3 regions of the Micromonospora sp. NBC_01655 genome follow, and region 3 is predicted to be linked to each of the others. Evidence: riboswitches for the same ligand, from Rfam matches in the RefSeq annotation. Region 3 holds a riboswitch; each other region holds the start of a gene.

The links. A riboswitch is a leader RNA that binds a small molecule or an ion and turns the genes downstream of it on or off. The one in region 3 is predicted to bind cobalamin.
Region 1: linked by a shared signal. The riboswitch ahead of OOK41_RS19700 (acyl-CoA thioesterase) and the one ahead of OOK41_RS17240 (hypothetical protein) in region 3 are both predicted to bind cobalamin.
Region 2: linked by a shared signal. The riboswitch ahead of OOK41_RS15420 (ribonucleoside-diphosphate reductase subunit alpha) and the one ahead of OOK41_RS17240 (hypothetical protein) in region 3 are both predicted to bind cobalamin.

The regions. Positions count from the first base shown of each region.
Region 1 is NZ_JAPEQF010000001.1:4,284,783-4,291,335, reverse strand. Features, by position in the region: gene OOK41_RS19725 (Zn-dependent hydrolase) at 1-717, shown strand, start outside; gene OOK41_RS19720 (hypothetical protein) at 885-1,559, shown strand; gene OOK41_RS19715 (dihydroorotase) at 1,618-2,922, shown strand; gene OOK41_RS19710 (superoxide dismutase) at 3,108-3,722, shown strand; gene OOK41_RS19705 (superoxide dismutase) at 3,728-3,997, shown strand; gene OOK41_RS19700 (acyl-CoA thioesterase) at 4,146-4,643, opposite strand; cobalamin riboswitch at 4,783-4,997, opposite strand; gene OOK41_RS19695 (hypothetical protein) at 5,372-6,427, shown strand.
Region 2 is NZ_JAPEQF010000001.1:3,291,102-3,297,654, forward strand. Features, by position in the region: gene OOK41_RS15410 (hypothetical protein) at 1-137, opposite strand, end outside; gene OOK41_RS15415 (ribonucleotide-diphosphate reductase subunit beta) at 322-1,299, opposite strand; gene OOK41_RS15420 (ribonucleoside-diphosphate reductase subunit alpha) at 1,368-3,776, opposite strand; cobalamin riboswitch at 3,913-4,130, opposite strand; gene OOK41_RS15425 (BTAD domain-containing putative transcriptional regulator) at 4,215-6,553, opposite strand, start outside.
Region 3 is NZ_JAPEQF010000001.1:3,732,954-3,739,506, forward strand. Features, by position in the region: gene OOK41_RS17230 (MFS transporter) at 1-1,227, shown strand, start outside; gene OOK41_RS17235 (hypothetical protein) at 1,449-1,784, shown strand; cobalamin riboswitch at 2,338-2,467, shown strand; gene OOK41_RS17240 (hypothetical protein) at 2,514-2,810, shown strand; gene cobN (cobaltochelatase subunit CobN) at 2,961-6,553, shown strand, end outside.

The DNA of each region.
Region 1 (6,553 bases), 550 kb from region 3:
GCATTCGTGGAACTCCACATCGAGCAGGGCAACGTGCTCGAAGCGCAGGCCATTCCGGTGGGCATTGTCGAACTCATCTCCGGCAGTACCCGTCTTCGGCTCGACCTGCATGGACGCGCCTCGCACACCGGGGGCACCCCGATGCACCAACGTGCGGACGCCATGACCGCCGCAGCCGAGATAACGCTGCTCGCCGAGGAGATCGCCACCGACGCTCGACACCACGGTACGCGGGCGACGGTCGGCCGGCTGGAGCTCGAACCAGGATCGATCACCACCATCCCTGGCACGGCCCGGCTGTACGTCGACATCCGCGACGTGGACAGCGATCGACAGCGATTGACCGCGGTCGAGTTGATAAACGGTGCCCGGAGCATCTGCGAGCGGCGCGGACTGACCCTCGACATCGAGACGTTGGGCGACACCTCACCGGTCGTGCTGCCGGTCTGGTTACGTCGCAAGATCGCCGACGTCTGCACCACCACAGGCACCAGGTACCGGGTACTTCCCAGCGGCGCCAGCCACGACAGCCAGATGATCAACAAGGTCGTACCGGCTGGAATGATCTTCGTCCCCAGCCGGAACGGTCTGAGCCACGTCCCGGACGAGTGGACCAGCGTGGAGGATCTCGCCGTCGGTACCGACCTGCTCGCCCGCAGCCTCCTCGCCCTGGACCGCGAGCTGGACTCCGGAACCACGGCGGAGGCGACGTGCTGAACACCGCGGGCCACCTCGTGCCGCTGGATCTGCCACCGACACACCGCCCCCGACCCACCTGGCACCACGCACCGGTGCTCCGCCATGAACCGGTCGGCGACCGGTACCGCCTTCTGCGCCTGCACGCCCCGACCATCGCCACCCGGGCCCAGGCCGGCCAGTTCGTCATGCTCACCGCAGCGCGCACCGACGAGGTCGGCCCCGTCCTGCCCCGTCCGATGGCAATCTACGACGTGGTACCGGAAACGGGCACGCTCGACGTGGTGTACGGGGTTCTCGGAGGGGGCACCCGAAAGCTCTCGACCTTCGCCGTTGGCGAGACCATGCTCGTGACCGGGCCGCTGGGCCAGGGATTCCACCTCACTGCCGGCAGCAACCACGTGCTGTTGCTCGGCAGGGGAATCGGCACCTGCTCGCTGACCATGGTCGCCGCAGCCAATACCGCCCGGGGCGGCGTGACGACGGCTGTCGTCAGTGCCCGCCACCCGGGGGCCCTGGTCGGCGTCGATGTGCTTCGCCGGGGCGGAACCGGGCAGCTCCACCAGGTCACGGACCAGGACGCCACCAGTGAGCCCGACTTCCTGGCCACACTGCTCACCGCGACGCTGGACAACAACCCCCCGGAACTCATCCTTACCTGCGGTTCACAGCGACTGGTCGACCTGGCCGCCGAACTCGGCCGGCGTTGGGGCGCCGAGGTGCAGGTCTCGGTCGAAGCCCACATGGCGTGTGGCCTGGGGTACTGCCACGGATGTTCGTCCGGGCAACGGGGAGAGGGCAGGGAAGCTCCCCTGGTCTGTCTCGACGGGCCGGTCTTCTGGTGGAACGTCGGCCATGGCTGAGCCGAGCTGGGACGTTTCGGTAGGGCCACTGTCCCGGCAGCCGCTTCTGCCATGCACGGTGCTCCGTGGCGTACGCCCCTACGGCGACCGCCCGATAGATCTGCTGATCGAAAATGGCAAGATCGCCGCACGCGGCGACATCGGCACCGGACCGGATGTCCTCGACATCGCCTGCCACGGTCTCATCGTCCTGCCCGCCCTCACGGATCTGCACACCCACCTACGGGAGCCGGGCACCGAGGACGCCGAGACGATCGCCACCGGCACGCTGGCGGCGGTCAAAGGTGGGTACGCCACCGTGTTCGCGATGGCGAACACCAATCCGGTGGCCGACGGCCCGGAACAGGTGGAACACGTCGCCGTCATCGCCGAGCACACCGGCCACTGCCGGGTACAACCCGTGGGCGCGGTGACCCTCGGTCTCGCCGGTGTCACCATCGCCCCGATCGAGGCGATGGCTGCCTCGCACGCCAAGACCCGAATGTTCTCCGACGACGGCCGGTGCGTGGAGGATCCCGCACTGATGAGGCAGGCGCTTCGCCGGGCGGCCGACGCGGGTGGATTCATCGCCCAGCACGCGCAGTCGTCACCGCTGACACCGGGCGCTCAGGCCAACGACGGGGCACCGGCCCGCGAGTTGGCACTGGCCGGCTGGCCGAATGTGGCCGAAGAGGTGATCATCGCTCGGGACTGCGTTCTCGCTGGCGCGGACAACACACCCCTGCACATCTGCCACGTCTCGACCCGTGGCAGCGTGGAGATCATCCGCTGGGCCAAGTCCCGGGGCTGGCCGGTCACCGCAGAGGTCACCCCACACCATCTCCTGCTCACCGACGAACTGATCCGTACCGGGGACACCCGTTACAAGGTCAACCCGCCGCTACGGGACATCCAGGACGTACTGGCCCTGCGCGACGCCCTCGCCGAGGGCATCATCGACGTGGTCGCCACCGATCACGCGCCACACACCCCGACAGCCAAGAACCGCCCATGGTCCGACGCCCCACCCGGCATGCTCGGCCTGGAAACCGCGCTGCCGGTCGTCGCGGAGACCATGGTGCGTACGGGACTCATGTCCTGGCGCGGGCTGGCCGAGGCGATGGCCATCCGGCCGGCGGCCATCGGGGGGACCGGCGTCGGCTCCGACCCGCTCCAACCAGGGATGCCGGCCAGCCTGTGTCTCGTTGACGCCGGAGCCGACTGGACGGTCGATCCCGCCCGACTGGCCAGTCCCGCGCGCAACACGCCCTTCTCCGGTCACCGATTCGGATGCCGGGTGGTCGCCACCATGATCGACGGCAGGCTCGCCTGGTCCACCGGCGATGTAGTGCTCAGCAAGGACTGTGTGGATTTCCGTCCTTGACCACGTCAACCGGCGCTGTTGCGTTGGCGGATCGGTGGACGAACTGAGCCGCGTGGCCGTGCCATCGCCGCGGTCACCCGATCGGCTTTCCGATGTGATCAATGCCCGCTCCCCATGACACGACCGCTCTTGTTGCAAGATACTGGCAACAGCCAAATGGCGGCAACATCATCGGAGGACACCTGATGGCGGTCTACACCCTGCCCGACATGCCCTACGACTACGGCGCCCTGGAGCCGGCCATGTCCGGACAGATCCTGGAGCTGCACCACGACAAGCACCACGCCGCGTACGTCAAGGGCGCCAACGACGGCCTCGAGCAGCTCGCCGAGGCCCGCGCCAAGGGCGACTTCGGCACGCTCGTCGGCCTGGAGAAGACGTTCGCGTTCAACCTGTCCGGACACGTCCTGCACTCGATCTTCTGGAACAACCTGTCTCCGGACGGCGGCGACCGACCCGACGGCGAGCTCGCCGCGGCGATCGACGAGCACTTCGGCTCCTTCGACGCCTTCGCCGGACAGCTGTCGGCGGCGACGAAGGGCGTGCAGGGCTCCGGCTGGGGTGTCCTGGCCTGGGAACCGCTCGGTCAGCGGCTGATCGTGGAGCAGGTGTATGACCACCACGGCAACGTCGGTCAGGGCTCCACCCCGCTGCTGGTCTTCGACGCCTGGGAACACGCCTACTACCTGCAGTACAAGAACGTGCGGCCGGACTACGTGGACCGGCTGTGGAACCTGGTCAACTGGCCAGACGTGATCGCCCGGTTCGACGCCGCCCGCGCCGCGAGCCCGAAGATCTGACCCGGGTGAGCGCACCCACCCCCGCCGCGGCGGAGCTGGTCCAACGCGCCGCCGGGGTCATCGCGGCCACCCACCGCGGTGACCTCGCCGGTGCCGAGGAACTCCTCGCCGCGTTCCCCGGCGAGCAGGCCAAGACCCTTGGCTTCTACCTGCTCGCTGACCTTGCGCTCGGCCTGGTCCGGGCCGGCAGCGGGCAGTCCATGGACGACCTGGTCCGGGAGCTGTCCCTGCTCGTCGCGGTCACCGCAGGTCAACCACCACCCGCCGGGAGCTGACCGCGGGGTCCTCGTCGCCGCTCGCCGACCACGAGGACCCCGCCCGCGGTCATGCACGGGGGTGACGGCGCGGACCACGCCGTGCCGGCGGGACGACGATCGCGGCGACATGGCCGGCCAGCGCGGCCACGGACAGTCCAACCACGCCTTAGCCCCCCTCGACGCCGTCGAGCAGCGCCCGCCGCAGGGCAAGCCGGTGCTCCCGGCGGATCTGCGCCTCGCGGTAGCGGCACCGGTCGCCATCGGTCTCGGGTAGCAGCGGGGGCACGGTGCGCGGCTGACCGTCGTCGTCGACGGCGACCATGACCAGGTGGGCGGTGGCCACGTCGGTGGGTGGTACCGCCCGGTCCCAGCGGTCGGCGGTGACCTTGACCGCCACCTCCATCGAGCTGCGACCGGCCCAGGTGATCCGGGCATCGACGTGAACGACGTCGCCGACCCGGACCGCACGGAGGAAGGCGGTCTCGTCGATGGCGGCGGTGACCGCCGGCCCGTCGGAGTGCCGGGCGGCAACCACTCCGGCGACGGAGTCGATGAGGTTGAGTATCCGGCCTCCGTGCACGGTGCCCATCAGGTTGGTGTGGTGCTGGTCCATGATCTGCGACAGGATCAGGTGCGACGCCGACGGCGGTCGGCCGGCGGTCATGGTGGTGTCGTGCACAGCGGTAGTCCGTCCCTCGAACCCACGCCGCCGAGACACGGACACGCTGTCGAGGGCCCGCCCGCGTCGGGGCGCGGCGGGTCACCCGCCCAGCCCTCCCGCGAGGCCGACGGCAGCGCACACGGGTTGTGTACGCGGCACGGGCAGGTCTTCGGACTCGTGGGCACGACCGGGGTCACCGGTCTCCTACTGGCCGTCGCTTCCCGGGCCGGTGGCCCAGTGCTGATGACGGCGGTCGTTCCCACTCACCGCTGCGGGGCAGTCCCGGACTTCCACCGGGTTCCCTCTTACGACGCTCGGCCGAGTCCGGCCGGGCGAACCAGCGCCGTCCCGCAGCGTATCCCGCCGCCGGTCACGTCTCGGGCGGCGGCGGGGCCGGCTGTGAGGTAGCTCCCTCGCCCCATCTCCTGCACTTCTCGCCCGTCGGTGCCGCTGCCGGCTGGGTCGTAACTGGCCCCACCTCTTGGGTGTTGGGGTGGTCGTGACGGTCTAGAGTGGCCCTGCCTGAGCGGTGTCCTCGTCGTTGAGGATCCTCCGTTGACGTTGATGGGAGGGCCCGGGATGGGGTCCAGGGCGGGTTTGTTCGCGAACACCCGTGCAGGCGGGGCGGCAGGTCACCGTGCAGATGCCGTTGATCGAAGGAGGGTCACGGCAGCCGGAACGCTGACGCAGCTCGACGGATCTTGCCGTGGACCCGTGGCGGAGGTGGTCTGATGACGTCGCGCTTCGATGACGTCGCGCTTCGCGCCCCCGTCGATCCTGCGCTCGCCCGTGCGGAGGGCCGCGAACTGGTACGTCACGAGGGCGGACGTTCCGGCGAGGCCGCGGCCGGAGGTTGGATCGTGTTCCAGAGCGCCGTACTTGTGGTCGGTGCGGGGGCGTTGGCCGCCCTGTGCGTGCTGATGGTGCAGCTTATGTTCGGTGCGCCCGGCGCCGATGCCACGACGGTGGTGATCGCGGGTCTCATGGTGGTTCCGCTCGCCGTGATGCGGATCCGGGGTGTCGTCCGGGGTCGTCGGGCCTCGGAGGTCGGCTGGTACCGGCTGAGGCGTTTCACCGAGGCGAATGGGATGTCCTACACAGCCGTCGAGAAGGATCCGGTTCGACCGGCGGCTTTGTTCCGCGTCGGATCGTTGCGGGTCGCGGGTGATCTGGTGACCGGGACTGCGCATCGTCCGTTCGAGGTCGCGAACTACGCCTATTCCACCTGGACGGGGTCGACGCGCATGCCGCACACGGCCTGCTACGTCATGTTCACCGTGCGGACAGCGTTGCCGCCGATGACGCTGGTGACCGCCGCGCGAGATGTCCCGTCGTGCGCATGGGGGGTACCGCCATCGCACCGGCCGCTGGTGATGGGCGGCTCGTTCGACGTGCATTTCCAGGTACTTTGCGCACCGCAGGATGACGACGCCGTCCGGAGGCTGCTCACCCCCGCGGTGCAGGAGACGCTCGTCGAGCTCGCGGGGAACTGCGACGTCGAGATCGTCGACGGCCGCGTCTTCTTCATCGCGCGTTGGGCGCTGCCGAACACGGCTCCCGCATTCTGGGAGTGGATCGAGGACCTCGCCGCGCTGGTGGACGAGCAACTGGACCGACAGGGCGGTTCTGCCGTGCCGGGCAGGCGAGTCGCGGACGAAGCACGTCGATCGCGCAGAGCAACGCTGTTCGCGAGGACGAGGCTGCGCGGAATTGCGGTCGTCGGCTGTCTGATCCCGTTGCTGTTCGGAGTCGTCGCGGCGGTATTGACCAGCGCGATAATGCGGTAGGCCGCGATCAACACTATGACCCGCCGCCTCGTTCACACCCGCAACCAACTCGCCGCCACCACCTGAGAACCGTCGCTACAGTAAAGCTGGCTCCCCGACCAGCGGCCGTCGGTTGTGCTCGGCGCA
Region 2 (6,553 bases), 440 kb from region 3:
AGCGCGAAGATCCAGTTGCCGGTGCCGGCGGAGACACCTACGGTGATCATTCCCACGGGAATGCTGAGCAGCACACCGAGCAGGGCGGAGTCTTTCCACGACCATGGTTTACGCGGCTTTGCACTGTCCCCGGTCATGCCTGCACCTTATCGAGCCGTCGGGCGCGAGAGGGCTGCGGTTCCGGTCGCGGCCCAGGCACGGGTGACTGGGAGCGGCGTGTGTCCTGGCCCGACCGTGCAGGACCAGCACGGTCTCGCCGGGCCCGGCCTCGCGCTGTCCTGGGCGACACCGCCGCCCAGGACAGCGACAGCAGTCAGCGGATCAGAACTCGTCGTCGAAGCTGACGCTCCCGGTCACGCCCACCTGGTACGCCGAGACGCGCCGTTCGAAGAAGTTCGACAGCTCCTGGACGTCCTGCAACTCCATGAACGCGAACGGGTTGCGGCTGCCGTAGAGCGGATCGATGCCGAGTTGGGCGAGCCGGCGGTCGGCGACGTGCTGAAGGTACTCGCGCATGTCGCCCAGGGACATCCCGCTGACGCCCTGTTCGAGCAGGTCGGCGGCGAACTGCACCTCGCATTCGACGGCCTCGGCCAACATGTCCCTGACCTGCTGGACCATGGTGTCGTCGAAGAGGTCGGGTTCTTCGGCGCGGACGGTGTCGACGACGTCGAAGGCGAACGCCATGTGCATCGACTCGTCGCGGAAGACCCAGTTGGTGCCGGACGCGAGGCCCTGCAACACGCCGCGGGAGCGCAGGAAGTACACGTACGCGAAGGCGCCGTAGAAGAACAGGCCCTCGATACAGGCGGCGAAGCAGATCAAATTGAGCAGGAACATCCTGCGGTCGTCGCGGGTCTTCAACTCGCGTAGTTCGAAGATCGAGTCGATCCACCTGAAGCAGAACTCGGCCTTGCGGGCGATCGACGGGATGTTCTCGACGGCGGCGAAGGCTTCGAAGCGTTCCTGCTCGTCGGGGACGTAGGTGTCGAGCAGGTTCAGGTAGAACTGGACGTGCACGGCTTCTTCGAACAGTTGCCGGGAGAGGTAGAGCCGGCCCTCGGGGGAGTTGATGTGCTGGTAGAGGTTGAGTACCAGGTTGTTGGCGACGATCGTGTCGCCGGTGGCGAAGAACGCGACCAGCCGGGACACCAGGTGCTGCTCGGCCGGGGAGAGCCTGGCCAGGTCGGCGAGGTCGGCGTGCAGGTCGACCTCCTCGACGGTCCAGGTGTTCCTGATGGCGTCCTTGAACCGGTCGAAGAAGTGCGGGTAGCGCATCGGGCGCAGGGTCAGATCCATGCCGGGGTCGAGCAGCAGCTGCCCGGCGGCGTGGGCGTCGTCGGTCGTGCGGGTTGCGGCAATGGTGGTCACTGGCAGGCCTCACAGCTCTCGGGGTTTTCCAGGGAACAGGCCAGGGCCTCCTCGTCCGACACCACCGGCTTGAGGCCGGCGGCCAGCGGCTTCGTGGCGGCGGGGGCGAGGGAGACGGTGGCCTGCTGGATGCGCGTCGCGGGACGCGAGCGCAGGTAGTACGTGGTCTTGAGCCCGGACTTCCAGGCGTAGAGGTACATCGAGGAGAGCTTGCCGATCGTCGGTGCGCTCAGGAACAGGTTCAGCGACTGCGACTGGTCGATGTACGGCGCGCGGGCGGCGGCCAGGTCGATCAGCGCGCGCTGCGGCAGCTCCCAGGCGGTGCGGAACAGCTCCCGGACGTCGGCGGGCAGGTCGGTGATGCCCTGCACGGAGCCCTCGGCGCGTTTGATCTGCTCGCGGATCGGGGCGGTCCAGAGGCCGCGGGCCTTGAGTTCGCGTACCAGGTAGGTGTTGATCTGCAGGAACTCGCCGGACATGGTCTCGCGCTTGAACAGGTTGGAGACCTGCGGCTCGATGCACTCGTAGCAGCCCGCGATCGACGCGATCGTCGCGGTTGGCGCGATCGCCACCAGCAACGAGTTCCGCAGACCGTGTGCGGCGATCCGGTCCCGCACGGTGGCCCACCGGTCGGTCTGGGTGGGTTCGACACCCCACAGGTCGGGGTGCAGCTCCCCGCGGGCCGCGCGGGTCTCGGCGTACGCGGGATGCGTGCCGAATCGCTCGGCCAGCCCGGTGGAGGTCTCCAGCGCGGTCAGGAAGATCTCCTCCTGTACGCGGGTGGACAGCTCCGTAGCCTCGGCGGAGCCGAACGGGAGCCGCAGCGCGAAGAAGGCGTCCTGCAGGCCCATCAGCCCAAGCCCGACCGGCCGCCAGCGGGGGTTCGAGGCGGCGGCCTGCCCGCTGGGGTAGTAGTTGATGTCGATGACCCGGTCCAGGAACACGACCGCGGTACGCACCGTCTCGCGGAGCCTGTCCCAGTCGACGCCGTCCGCGCCCACGTGCGCGCCGAGGTTGATCGAGCCCAGGTTGCAGACCGCGGTCTCGTCGTCGGAGTTGACCTCAAGGATCTCGGTGCACAGGTTCGACAGGTGGATGGTGTTGCCGGGAGCGCCGGTCTGGTTCGACAGCCGGTTCGACGGGTCCTTGAACGTCATCCAGCCGTTGCCGGTCTGGGCCAGGGTGCGCATCATCCGCCCGTACAGGTCGCGGGCCTTGACGGTCTTGACCGCCTTCTTCTCCGCGACCCGGTAGGCGGCCTCGAATTCCTCGCCGAACAGGTCCGGCAGCTCCGGCGCGTCCGACGGGTCGATGAGCGACCAGTCGGCGTCCGCCTCGACCCGGCGCATGAACTCGTCCGGGATCCAGTTGGCGAGATTGAGGTTGTGGGTGCGGCGCGACTCCTCGCCGGTGTTGTCGCGCAGTTCGAGGAACTCCTCGATGTCCGGGTGCCACGGCTCCAGGTAGACGCAGGCCGCGCCCTTGCGTCGACCACCCTGGTTGACTGCTGCGACCCCCGCGTCGAGGGTCTTGAGGAACGGCACGATCCCGTTCGACCGGCCGTTGGTGCCGCGGATCAGGGCACCCCGCCCGCGTACCCGGGACCAGGAGATGCCGATGCCTCCGGAGAACTTCGACAGCCGAGCCACCTGGTGATAGCGCTCGTAGATCGAGTCCAGCTCGTCGCGCGGCGAGTCCACCAGGAAGCACGACGACATCTGGGTGTGCCGGGTGCCGGAGTTGAACAGCGTCGGCGAGCTGGGCAGGTAGGCCAGCGAGGACATGAGCCGGTAGAAGCCGATCGCCTCGCCGGGGGTCTCGGACAGGCCGCAGGCGACCCGCAGCAGCCAGTACTGCGGCGTCTCCACCACCAGCCGCGACTCCGGATGCCGCAGCAGGTAACGGTCCGCGACGGTCCGTAGGCCGAAGTACTCGAACCGCAGATCCCCGTTGGGATCGACGGCGTCGTCGAGCTTGCGGGCGTTGCGGGCCACGAACGCTGCGGTGTCGTCGCCGATCAGTCCCTGGTCCCAGGCGTGTCGAATCGACTGGCTGAAGCTGGCGATGCCCTGCCCCCGGACCTCCTTGTCCACGTACGCGGCCAGCAGCCGCGCCGCGAGCCTCGAATACTGCGGCTCCTCACCGATCAGCTCGGCGGCGGTCTGGATGGACAGCTTGTCCAGTTCGGCGGTGGTGGCACCGTCGTACAGGCCGCTGATCGTCCTGGTCGCGACCCGTAGCGGGTCCACCTCGTCGAGGTCGGCCACCCACCGCTCGACCGCCCTCACGATCTTGTTGACATCGACCGGCTCGGTGTCACCGTTGCGCTTACGGACCCGCATCGCGTGCCGGCGCTGCTCCGGCACCTCCTGATCGGACGCGGCGATCTGCTGCACAGCCGTCATGTCCCCTCCTCACGCCCTCTCCGCGAGATCGGCGGGCGCGCAGGAGACGCCACCGGTCCCCCCGCACGGTGGTGACGCCGTGGGGACCGGCTAACGGCGTCGGCCGTCCCGCGCGGCCTCCGACCACCGCACACCGGACGGTGTGCGGTGCGCTGGCAGGTCTTCGGACTCGCGGGCACGACCGGACATCCCGGTCTCCTACTGGCCGTCGCTTCCCAGCCCCTCTCGGGTCCAGTGCTTCGTGACGGCGGTCGTTCCCACTCACCGCTGCGGGGCAGCCCCGGACTCACACCGGGTTCCCTCTTGCCTCGACCATGGTGGACCAGTGGTCGAACCAGCTACGAGCAACACCATATATGGGCGTCGTGGCAAATGAACAACACTAGATGGTGTGTCGGGCGTGTCGCACACCTCATGTCACGCTCCGCACTCCAGGCGCTATCCTCCGTGCCGGCGACGAGAGTCCCGCCCCCGCCGCCGGAGGCCCACCCGGGATCGCAACTGCGCACGCACCTCGTCGGCCTCGACGCCACCCACCTCGGTGAAGATGGCCAGCGCCAGTCGGAGCTGCTCGGCGCCGCGTCCGACGTCACCGTGCTGACACAGCATCAGGCCGAGCCGGCGCAGCGCCACCGCTTCCCCGTGTCGGAAGTCGGCGCGGCGCATCGCCTCCACGGCGAGCTTGGCGTAGCTGATCGCCGGGCCGATCTGCCCGTCGCCGAGGCACGCGTCGGCCAGGGTGCCCATCATGCTGCCCCGGTTGCGTTCGTTGACCGGCACGCCGGCGACGGCCAGGCCGCGCCGCAGATAGCGCAGCGCGGAGCGGTAGCGGCCGAGCAGGCACTGCACCTCGCCGAGGTTGCCCAGCGCGTTGGCCTCGATCTCGGGGGCGGCGCTGCGCCGGGCGAGGCGTGCCGCCGCCCGGCAGTAGCGGATCGACTCCTCGTAGCGGCCGGCGAGCCGGTACGCCATGCCGATGTTGCCCTTCGTCGCGGCGCAGGAGCGGCTGTCGCCGAGCCGTTGACGCAGCACCAGGCTGCTCTTGAAGCACTCGGCCGACCGGTCGTACTCGCCGGCCATCCCGTGCAGGACACCGAGCTGGTTGAGCGCTCGGGCCTGGCCTTCGTCGTTGCCGGCGGCGTGGCTGATCTCCAGGCTGCGTCGTAGCAGGCGCGTCGCCTCGTCGGTGCGGTGCAGGTGGAAGTAGGCCACGGCCAGGTCGTGCAGCAGCCCCGCCTGCGCCACCCGGTCGCCCAGCCTCTCGGCTGCGGCGATGCCGGCCCGGTCGACGGTGATCCACTCGCCCACGTGGCCGCGCATCTCGAAGAACAGGAAGAGGCTGTCGGCCAGGTCGACGCCCATCCGCGCGGTGGTTGACGAGCCGGCGGCCTGGACGGCGGCGGCCACCAGGTTCGGTCGTTCGGCCGACAGCCAGGCCAGTGCCTCGTCGGCGTCGCCGAAGTGCGCCGGGCCGGTGATCGCCGGTGCCCGGGTGCCCGGGCGCAGCAGGCCCAACGCGTGCCGGGTCCGCTCCAGGTAGTGGGCGAGCATCCGGTGCACGGCCGCGGCCCGGTCCGGTCCCGGCTCGTGGTCGGCGCGTTCGCCGGCGAAGAGCCGGATCAGGTCGTGCATGGCGTACCGGTTCGCCGTGGGCTCGTCGAGCAGGCGCGCGTCGACCAGTTCGTCGAGCGCGTCGAGCGCGTCCGGTAGGTCCACGTCGAGCAGTGCGGCGGCCACCGCGGAGGTGATGTCCGGTCCGTCGACGGCGCCGATGAGCCCGAACAGCCGGGACGCCAGCGGATGTGTCAGGTGCTGGTAGCTGACCAGGAAGCTGGTGCGTACCGCGATGTCGCCCAGGCGTAGCTCGTGCAGCCGGCGGTGCTTGTCCCGCAGGCGTTCGTCGAGCGTCGCCAGGGTCCAGTTCGGTCTGGCTGCCAGGCGCGCCCCGGCGATCCGGATCGCCAGGGGCAGTCCGCCCAGCCGGCGGACGAGCCGGGCCGCGGTGTCGGCCTCGGCGGTGATCCGGGTGTCGCCGGCGAGCCGGCGGAGCAGTTCGACGGCGTCGGCGTCGTCGAGCACGTCGAGTTCCAGGTGGGTGGCACCGTCGACGTCGGTGAGGTTGCGCCGGGAGGTCACCAGGACCGCGCATCCGTCGCCGGCCGGTATCAGGGGCCGTACCTGGGCGGCGTCGTGTGCGTTGTCGAGCACCAGCAGCAGTCGCCGGTCGGCCAGCAGCGAGCGGAGTGTGGCCGAGGCCTCGGCCAGGTCGGTGGGGACCGCCGTCTCGGCGACGCCGAGCACCCGCAGGAAGCGCCCCAGTGCCTCCAGCGGCGGTACCGGGGCCATACGGGACGTGGCGCCGCGAAGGTCCACGTAGAGCTGTCCGTCGGGGAACGAACGGGCGACCTGGTGCGCCGCCTGCACCGCCAACGCCGACTTGCCGACCCCGGCCGCGCCGCTGACGACGCACAGCGGCATGGGACGTCCCGGCCCGGTGGTCAGCGCGTCACGCAGTGTCGCGAGCGCCCGGTCCCGTCCGACGAGCGTCGCGGCGGTGTGCGGCAACTGCCGGGTGGCCGCACCCGCCGGCCCGGACGCAAGGGTGTCGGTCGAAGCCGGTTTGCCGGCCAGCTCGGCGAGGCGACGCAGCACCGGGCCCGGTTCCAGCTTGAGCTCGTCGGCCAGCGCCCGACGGCACCGCCGGTACGCGTCGACGGCCTCACCGCGCCGGCCGAGGTGGTGCAGCGTCATGACCTGCTGTTCGGCGAAGCGTTCGT
Region 3 (6,553 bases):
ACCGCCGATCCGGGCAACGCGCCGGCCGGCGTGCCCCGCCCGGTCCTGGCCGCCCGCAACGGCGTCGCGGCCGTGTTCGCCCTCAACGGCCTCGCGGTCGCCTCCTGGTTCTCCCGGGTGCCGGCGGTCCGCGAGGCGCTGGACCTCAGCGCGGGGCGGCTCGGGCTGCTGCTGCTCGCCATGTCCGTGGGCGCGCTGCTGGCGATGCCGACCGCCGGGCTGGTCACCCAGCGCCTCGGCGCGACCCGGACGGTGGCGGTCAGCGTCCTGCTGGTGGCGGGCGGGATGACGGTGGCCGGGATGTCCGCCGGGTTCGCCGGGTTCCTGCCCGGCGTCGCCGTCGGCCTGTTCCTCTTCGGCTACGGCTCCGGCACCTGCGACGTGGCGATGAACATCGAGGGGACGGCCGTCGAACGGCGGCTGGGCCGGACGATCCTGCCTCGGTTCCACGCGGCGTGGAGCCTCGGCTCGGTGGCCGGCGCGGGCCTCGGCGCGGGGGCCGCCCGGGTCGGGGTGCCGATCGCCGCGCACCTGACGGTGCTGGCGGCGGTCGTGCTCGCCGGCACCCTGCTCGGGGCCCGTTCCTTCCTGGCCGCCCGTGACGCCGACCCGGCGTCCGCCCGCGACGACGCCGCCGCGCGCCGCGGCTCGCTGCTCGCCGCCTGGCGGGAGCCGCGCACCCTGCTCATCGGCCTGCTGGTGCTGGTGATGGCGTTCACCGAGGGCAGCGCCAACGACTGGCTGGCGGTGGCGTTCGTCGACGGGTACGGGCTGAGCGAGGCCGCCGGGGCCGCCGTCTTCGGCGTCTTCGTGGTCGGCATGACCATCGGCCGCACCGCCGGAACGGTGGCGCTCGACCGCTGGGGCCGGGTGCCGGTGCTGCTCGGCACGATCCTGTGCGCGGGGGTCGGCGCCACCCTCGCGGTGCTGGCGGGCTCCGGGCCGGTCGCGATCGTCGGGGTCGCGCTGTGGGGTCTCGGCGCGTCGCTCGGCTTCCCGGTGGGGCTGAGCGCCGCCGCGGACGACGAGGACCGGGCGCCGGCCCGGGTCAGCGTCGTCGGGGTGATCGGCTACTCCGCGTTCCTCGGCGGTCCGCCGCTGCTCGGCCTGCTCGGCGACCAGGTGGGCACGCTGCGCGCCCTGATCGTGGTGCCGCTCCTGCTGCTGCCCGCGCTCGCCCTGGTCCCGGTGACCCGGCCGCTGGCCGGCTCGCGGCCCACCGGCTGATCCGCCCCGGCTCGCCCCGTGGGGTGCGGCCCGGTGCCGGAGGGCGCCGGGCGGCCGTCGTACCGCCGCTCCCGCCGCCGGGCCGCGGTCGTCGCCCGCCACGCCGTCACCGGGCGCGGGGTGGCCCACCGGCCCCGTGGTCAGGTTCCTCCCACCCCGCGCCCAGCAGGTTGCCAGGCGGGGGTGCTCCACTGGGGGGACGCCGAGGAGAGGAGCCGGGCATGGGCTGGTTCAGCCGGCGACAGCGCGCCGTCGACGGGACCCCGACGAAACTCGACCGGGAGGCGACCCCGGACGACCTCGCCGCCCTGGAGGCGTTCGTGGCCAGCCGCCGGGGGGTGGAGTTCTACCTCGAGCCGGAGACCACCGCGACCGACACCACCGTGATGGCGATCGCCCACGACGGGGAGTGGATCCGGCGGCGGACCGGTTCGCCCCGGGCGGCGGCGAAGATCGCCCGGCGGCACGCGGTGCCGCTGTACGAGGCCGCGCGCACCGGGTACCCGGAGCGGATGCGGGCCTGGAACCGGGCGCACCCGGAGCGTCGGGCGCGCTGAACCCGGACCCGGCCCGGCGGGCAGGCACCCGCCCCGTCGGGACCCGGAACCCCCGCCGCGCGTCGGCGATCACACCGCCGGGCTCGTCGGCGTCGTCCCGGGGGGTGCCGGGCCCGCCTCGCCGGTGCGGAGCCGCGCCGGACCGGCGGGCCGGCCCACGCCGATCGGGTGGGTCCCGGCATTGCGCGCCGATCGACGCCGGACGGTGCCTTGCCACCGTCGCGGCCGGCCGCCGGCGGTGTCGCCCGCGTCGCCCGACGCCTGCCGAGTCCGGGTGGAAACAGCAGGTCAGCGCCCCTGTCCGGCGGCCCGTCGGCGACCGGCGGCCCGGCCCGCCCGGCACCCGGCGCGGGCCGGGCGGACCGGTCGGGGGGCAGGGCGGTGAACGCGCCGCAGAACCGACGACAGCCATGGACCGACGCCACTCAAAGGCATTCCGCCGAGGGGAATAAGAATTGACATATGTCAATGCGTCGGGGGTGTCCGGTGACGGGAGGGGCGGCGTTGACCGGCAGTGGGCCGGTGTGGCAGCATTCGCGGCCTGACGGCAGTGAAGGAAGCCGGTGCGATTCCGGCGCGGTCCCGCCACTGTCACCGGGGAGCGATCCCCCCTCGAGCGCCACGGCCGTGTGTCTGCGGTTGGAAGGCCGGGGGTGAGCGTCGATCCGGAAGCCAGGATACTTCGGCCGTCGGGACGACCCCAGGGCGTGGACACCCGAGGAGGACCCGATGACGCGTCGCGTCTCGCACATCGACGACCATCGTCGCCATAGGTCGGCGCGGGGCACCGCGCCCGCCGGCCGCCGCGCCGCCGCGCCGGGCGCCGGCCGACCACCCGCCGCCGGAGCGGCCGGCCGCCGCGTCGCCCGGCTGGCCGCCGCCCACCTGGCCGCCCCGCCGGCTCGGCCCGGCGCCCGGGCGCTCACCGCCGGGCCGACCGTCGGGCGTCGCCGCGCCGCGCCGCCGGGCGTCCGCGTGCTGCCCGCCGCGCCGTCCGCCGGGGATCCCGGCGCCGCGCACCGCTGATCTCCCGCAGCGCGTACCCTGCCGCGCCCCCGGCTCACCGGCCGTCGCCGATGAACCGGCTCCCGGCCCGCCGTGCCCGCTGAGCCCGCGCCCACCCGCTGCCCGGAACGGCCGAACCGCCACCCCGGGCGTCACTGTCCGGAGCATCTCGTGCGCATCCTGCTGCTGTCCACCGCCGACACCGACCTGCTCGCCGCCCGGGCCAGCGGCGCCGACTACCGGCTGGCCAACCCCGCGCGGGTCGCCGCCGACGCGGTGCCGGCGCTGCTCGACGGCGTCGACCTGGCCGTCGTACGGCTGCTCGGCGGCCGGCAGGCGTGGCCGGACGGCCTCGCCGCGGTGCTCGCCTCCGGCGTGCCGGCGGTGGCCCTCGGTGGCGAGGCGGTGCCCGACGCGGAGCTGATGGCGGCCTCCACGGTGGCCTCCGGCGCGGCCACCCAGGCGCTGTCCTACCTGGTCGAGGGCGGGCCGGAGAACCTCGCCGAGCTGGCCCGGTTCCTCTCCGACACGGTGCTGCTCACCGGCGAGGGTTTCGCCCCGCCCGCCCCCACCCCGGCGTACGGGATCCACGGCGACCGCCCCCCGACGCCCGGCCGGCCGGTCGTCGGCATCGTGTTCTACCGGGCGCACGCCCTGGCCGGGAACACCGCCTTCGTCGACGCCCTCGCCCACGCCGTCGACGCGGCCGGCGGGACCCCGTTGCCGATCTTCTGCGGCTCGCTGCGCGGGCTGGCCGCCGGCACCGGGCCCCTGGACCTGTTCGCCCGCTGCGACGCCCTGGTCGTCACCGTGCTCGCCGCCGGCGGCACGGTCGCCGCCGACGCCTCCGGCGGGGGCGACGAGGACGCCTGGGACGTCGGCGCGCTCGCCGCCCTGGACGTGCCCGTCGTGCAGGCGCTCTGCCTGACCAGCACCCGTGACCAGTGGGCCGGCAGCGACGCCGGATTGTCCCCGCTGGACGCCGCGATGCAGGTGGCCATCCCCGAGTTCGACGGCCGGATCGTCACCGTGCCGTTCTCGTTCAAGCGGATCGACGCCGACGGGCTGTCGGTCTACGAGCCCGACCCGGAGCGGGCCGCCCGGGTCGCCGGGATCGCGGTGCGCCAGGCCCGGCTGCGGCACGTGCCCAACGCCGACAAGCGGGTCGCCGTGGTGCTCAGCTCGTACCCGACGAAGCACTCCCGGGTCGGCAACGCCGTCGGTCTGGACACCCCCGCCTCGGCGGTGCGGCTGCTCGCCGCCCTCGCCGACGCCGGCTACCACCTCGGCGACCGGCCCGTCCCCGACGACGGGGACGCCCTCATCCACGCCCTGATCGCCGCCGGCGGGCACGACGTCGAGTGGCTCACCCCCGAGCAGCTCGCCGCCGCCGACGCCCGGGTGCCCGCGCAGGCGTACCGGCGCTGGTTCGACCGGCTCCCCGCCGGGCTGCGTGAGCGGATCGTGGCGCACTGGGGGGAGCCGCCGGGCGAGCTGTACACCGACGACGGGCACGTCGTGCTGGCCGGGCTGCGGCTGGGCAACGTGCTGCTGATGATCCAGCCGCCGCGCGGCTTCGGCGAGAACCCGATCGCCATCTACCACGACCCGGACCTGCCGCCCAGCCACCACTACCTGGCCGCGTACCGGTGGCTGGCCGCGCCCGCCGTCGACGGCGGGTTCGGCGCGGACGCCGTGGTGCACCTGGGCAAGCACGGCACCCTGGAGTGGCTGCCCGGCAAGGGGCTCGGACTGGCCGCCGACTGCGCCCCGGACGCCGTCCTCGGCGACCTGCCGCTGGTGTACCCGTTCATCGTCAACGACCCCGGCGAGGGCACCCAGGCCAAGCGCCGCGCCCACGCCGTCGTCGTCGACCACCTCGTCCCGCCGATGGCCCGCGCCGAGACGTACGGCGACCTGGCGAAGCTGGAACAGCTCCTCGACGAGTACGCCACGGTGCAGGCCCTCGACCCGGTCAAGGTGCCGGTCGTGCGGGCGCAGATCTGGGACCTGGTCCGCGCCGCCGAGCTGCACCACGACCTGCACACCGACGACATGCCGGCCGCCGACGACTTCGACGACTTCGTGCTGCACCTCGACGGCTACCTGTGCGAGGTCAAGGACGTGCAGATCCGCGACGGCCTGCACGTCCTCGGCGGCGCCCCCGCCGGGGAGGCCCGGGTCAACCTGGTCCTCGCCGTGCTGCGCGCCCCGCAGGTGTGGGGCGGCGTGCGCGCCCTGCCCGGCCTGCGCCAGGCCCTCGCCGCCGCGTACGGCCTCGACGAGCAGGCGTTGCTCGCCGCGCCGGGCGAGCGGATCGCCGTGCCGGCGGCGCTCACCGAGGCGGTCGACGGCCCGGCCGGCACCGCCGCCGACGCCGTCGACCTGATCGAGGGGCTGGCCCGCCGGCTCGTCGTCGGCATGGAGACCCTCGGCTGGGACGCCGGCAAGGTCGACGCCATCGTCGCGGAGGTCGTCGGCCGCAGCGTCCCGGACGCCGCCGACGTGTTGCGCTTCGCCGCCCGCGAGGTGGTGCCCCGCCTCGACCGGACCACCGACGAGATCGACCGGGTGCTCGCCGCGCTCGACGGCCGGTTCGTCCCGCCCGGGCCGTCCGGCTCGCCCACCCGGGGCCTGGTCAACGTGCTGCCCACCGGCCGGAACTTCTACTCCGTCGACCCGAAGGCCATCCCGTCCCGCAACGCCTGGGACGTCGGCGTGGCCCTGGCGGACTCGCTGCTGGCCCGGCACGTCGCCGACACCGGAGGCTACCCGCGTTCGGTCGGGCTCACCGTCTGGGGCACCAGCGCGATGCGCACCCAGGGCGACGACATCGCCGAGGTGCTCGCCCTGCTCGGGTGCCGCCCCACCTGGGACGACCGTTCCCGGCGGGTCACCGGCGTCGAGGTGGTGCCGCTGGCGGAGCTGGGCCGCCCCCGGGTCGACGTCACCGTCCGCATCTCCGGGTTCTTCCGCGACGCGTTCCCGCACGTGGTGACCCTGATCGACGACGCGGTCCGCCGGGTCGCCGCGCTCGACGAGCCCGCCGAGGGCAACTACGTCGCCGCGCACGTCGCCGCCGACCTGGCCGAGCACGGCGACGAGCGGCGCTCCACCGCCCGGATCTTCGGCTCCAAGCCCGGCGCGTACGGCGCGGGGCTGCTGCCACTGATCGACGCCCGGAACTGGCGCACCGACGCCGACCTCGCCGAGGTGTACGCCGTCTGGGGCGGCTACGCCTACGGCCCCGGGCTGGACGGCCGGGAGGCCCGCGCCGACATGGAACGCTCCTTCGCCCGGATCGCGGTGGCGGTGAAGAACCAGGACACCCGCGAGCACGACATCGTCGACTCCGACGACTACTTCCAGTACCACGGCGGGATGGTGGCGATGGTCCGCCACCTCACCGGGGCCGCCCCGGCCGCGTACGTGGGGGACTCGGCGATGCCGCACGACGTGCGCACCCGCACCCTCGGCGAGGAGACCCGGCGGGTGTTCCGGGCCCGGGTGGTCAATCCGAGGTGGATCGCCGCGATGCGCCGGCACGGCTACAAGGGCGCGTTCGAGCTGGCCGCCACCGTGGACTACCTGTTCGGCTACGACGCCACCGCCGGCGTCGTCGACGACTGGATGTACGAGCACCTCGCCGCCGCGTACGTCTTCGACCCCGAGACACGGGACTTCCTGGAGCGGTCGAACCCGTGGGCGCTGCGCGGCATCACCGAGCGGCTGCTGGAGGCCGCCGACCGGGGGCTGTGGGCCGA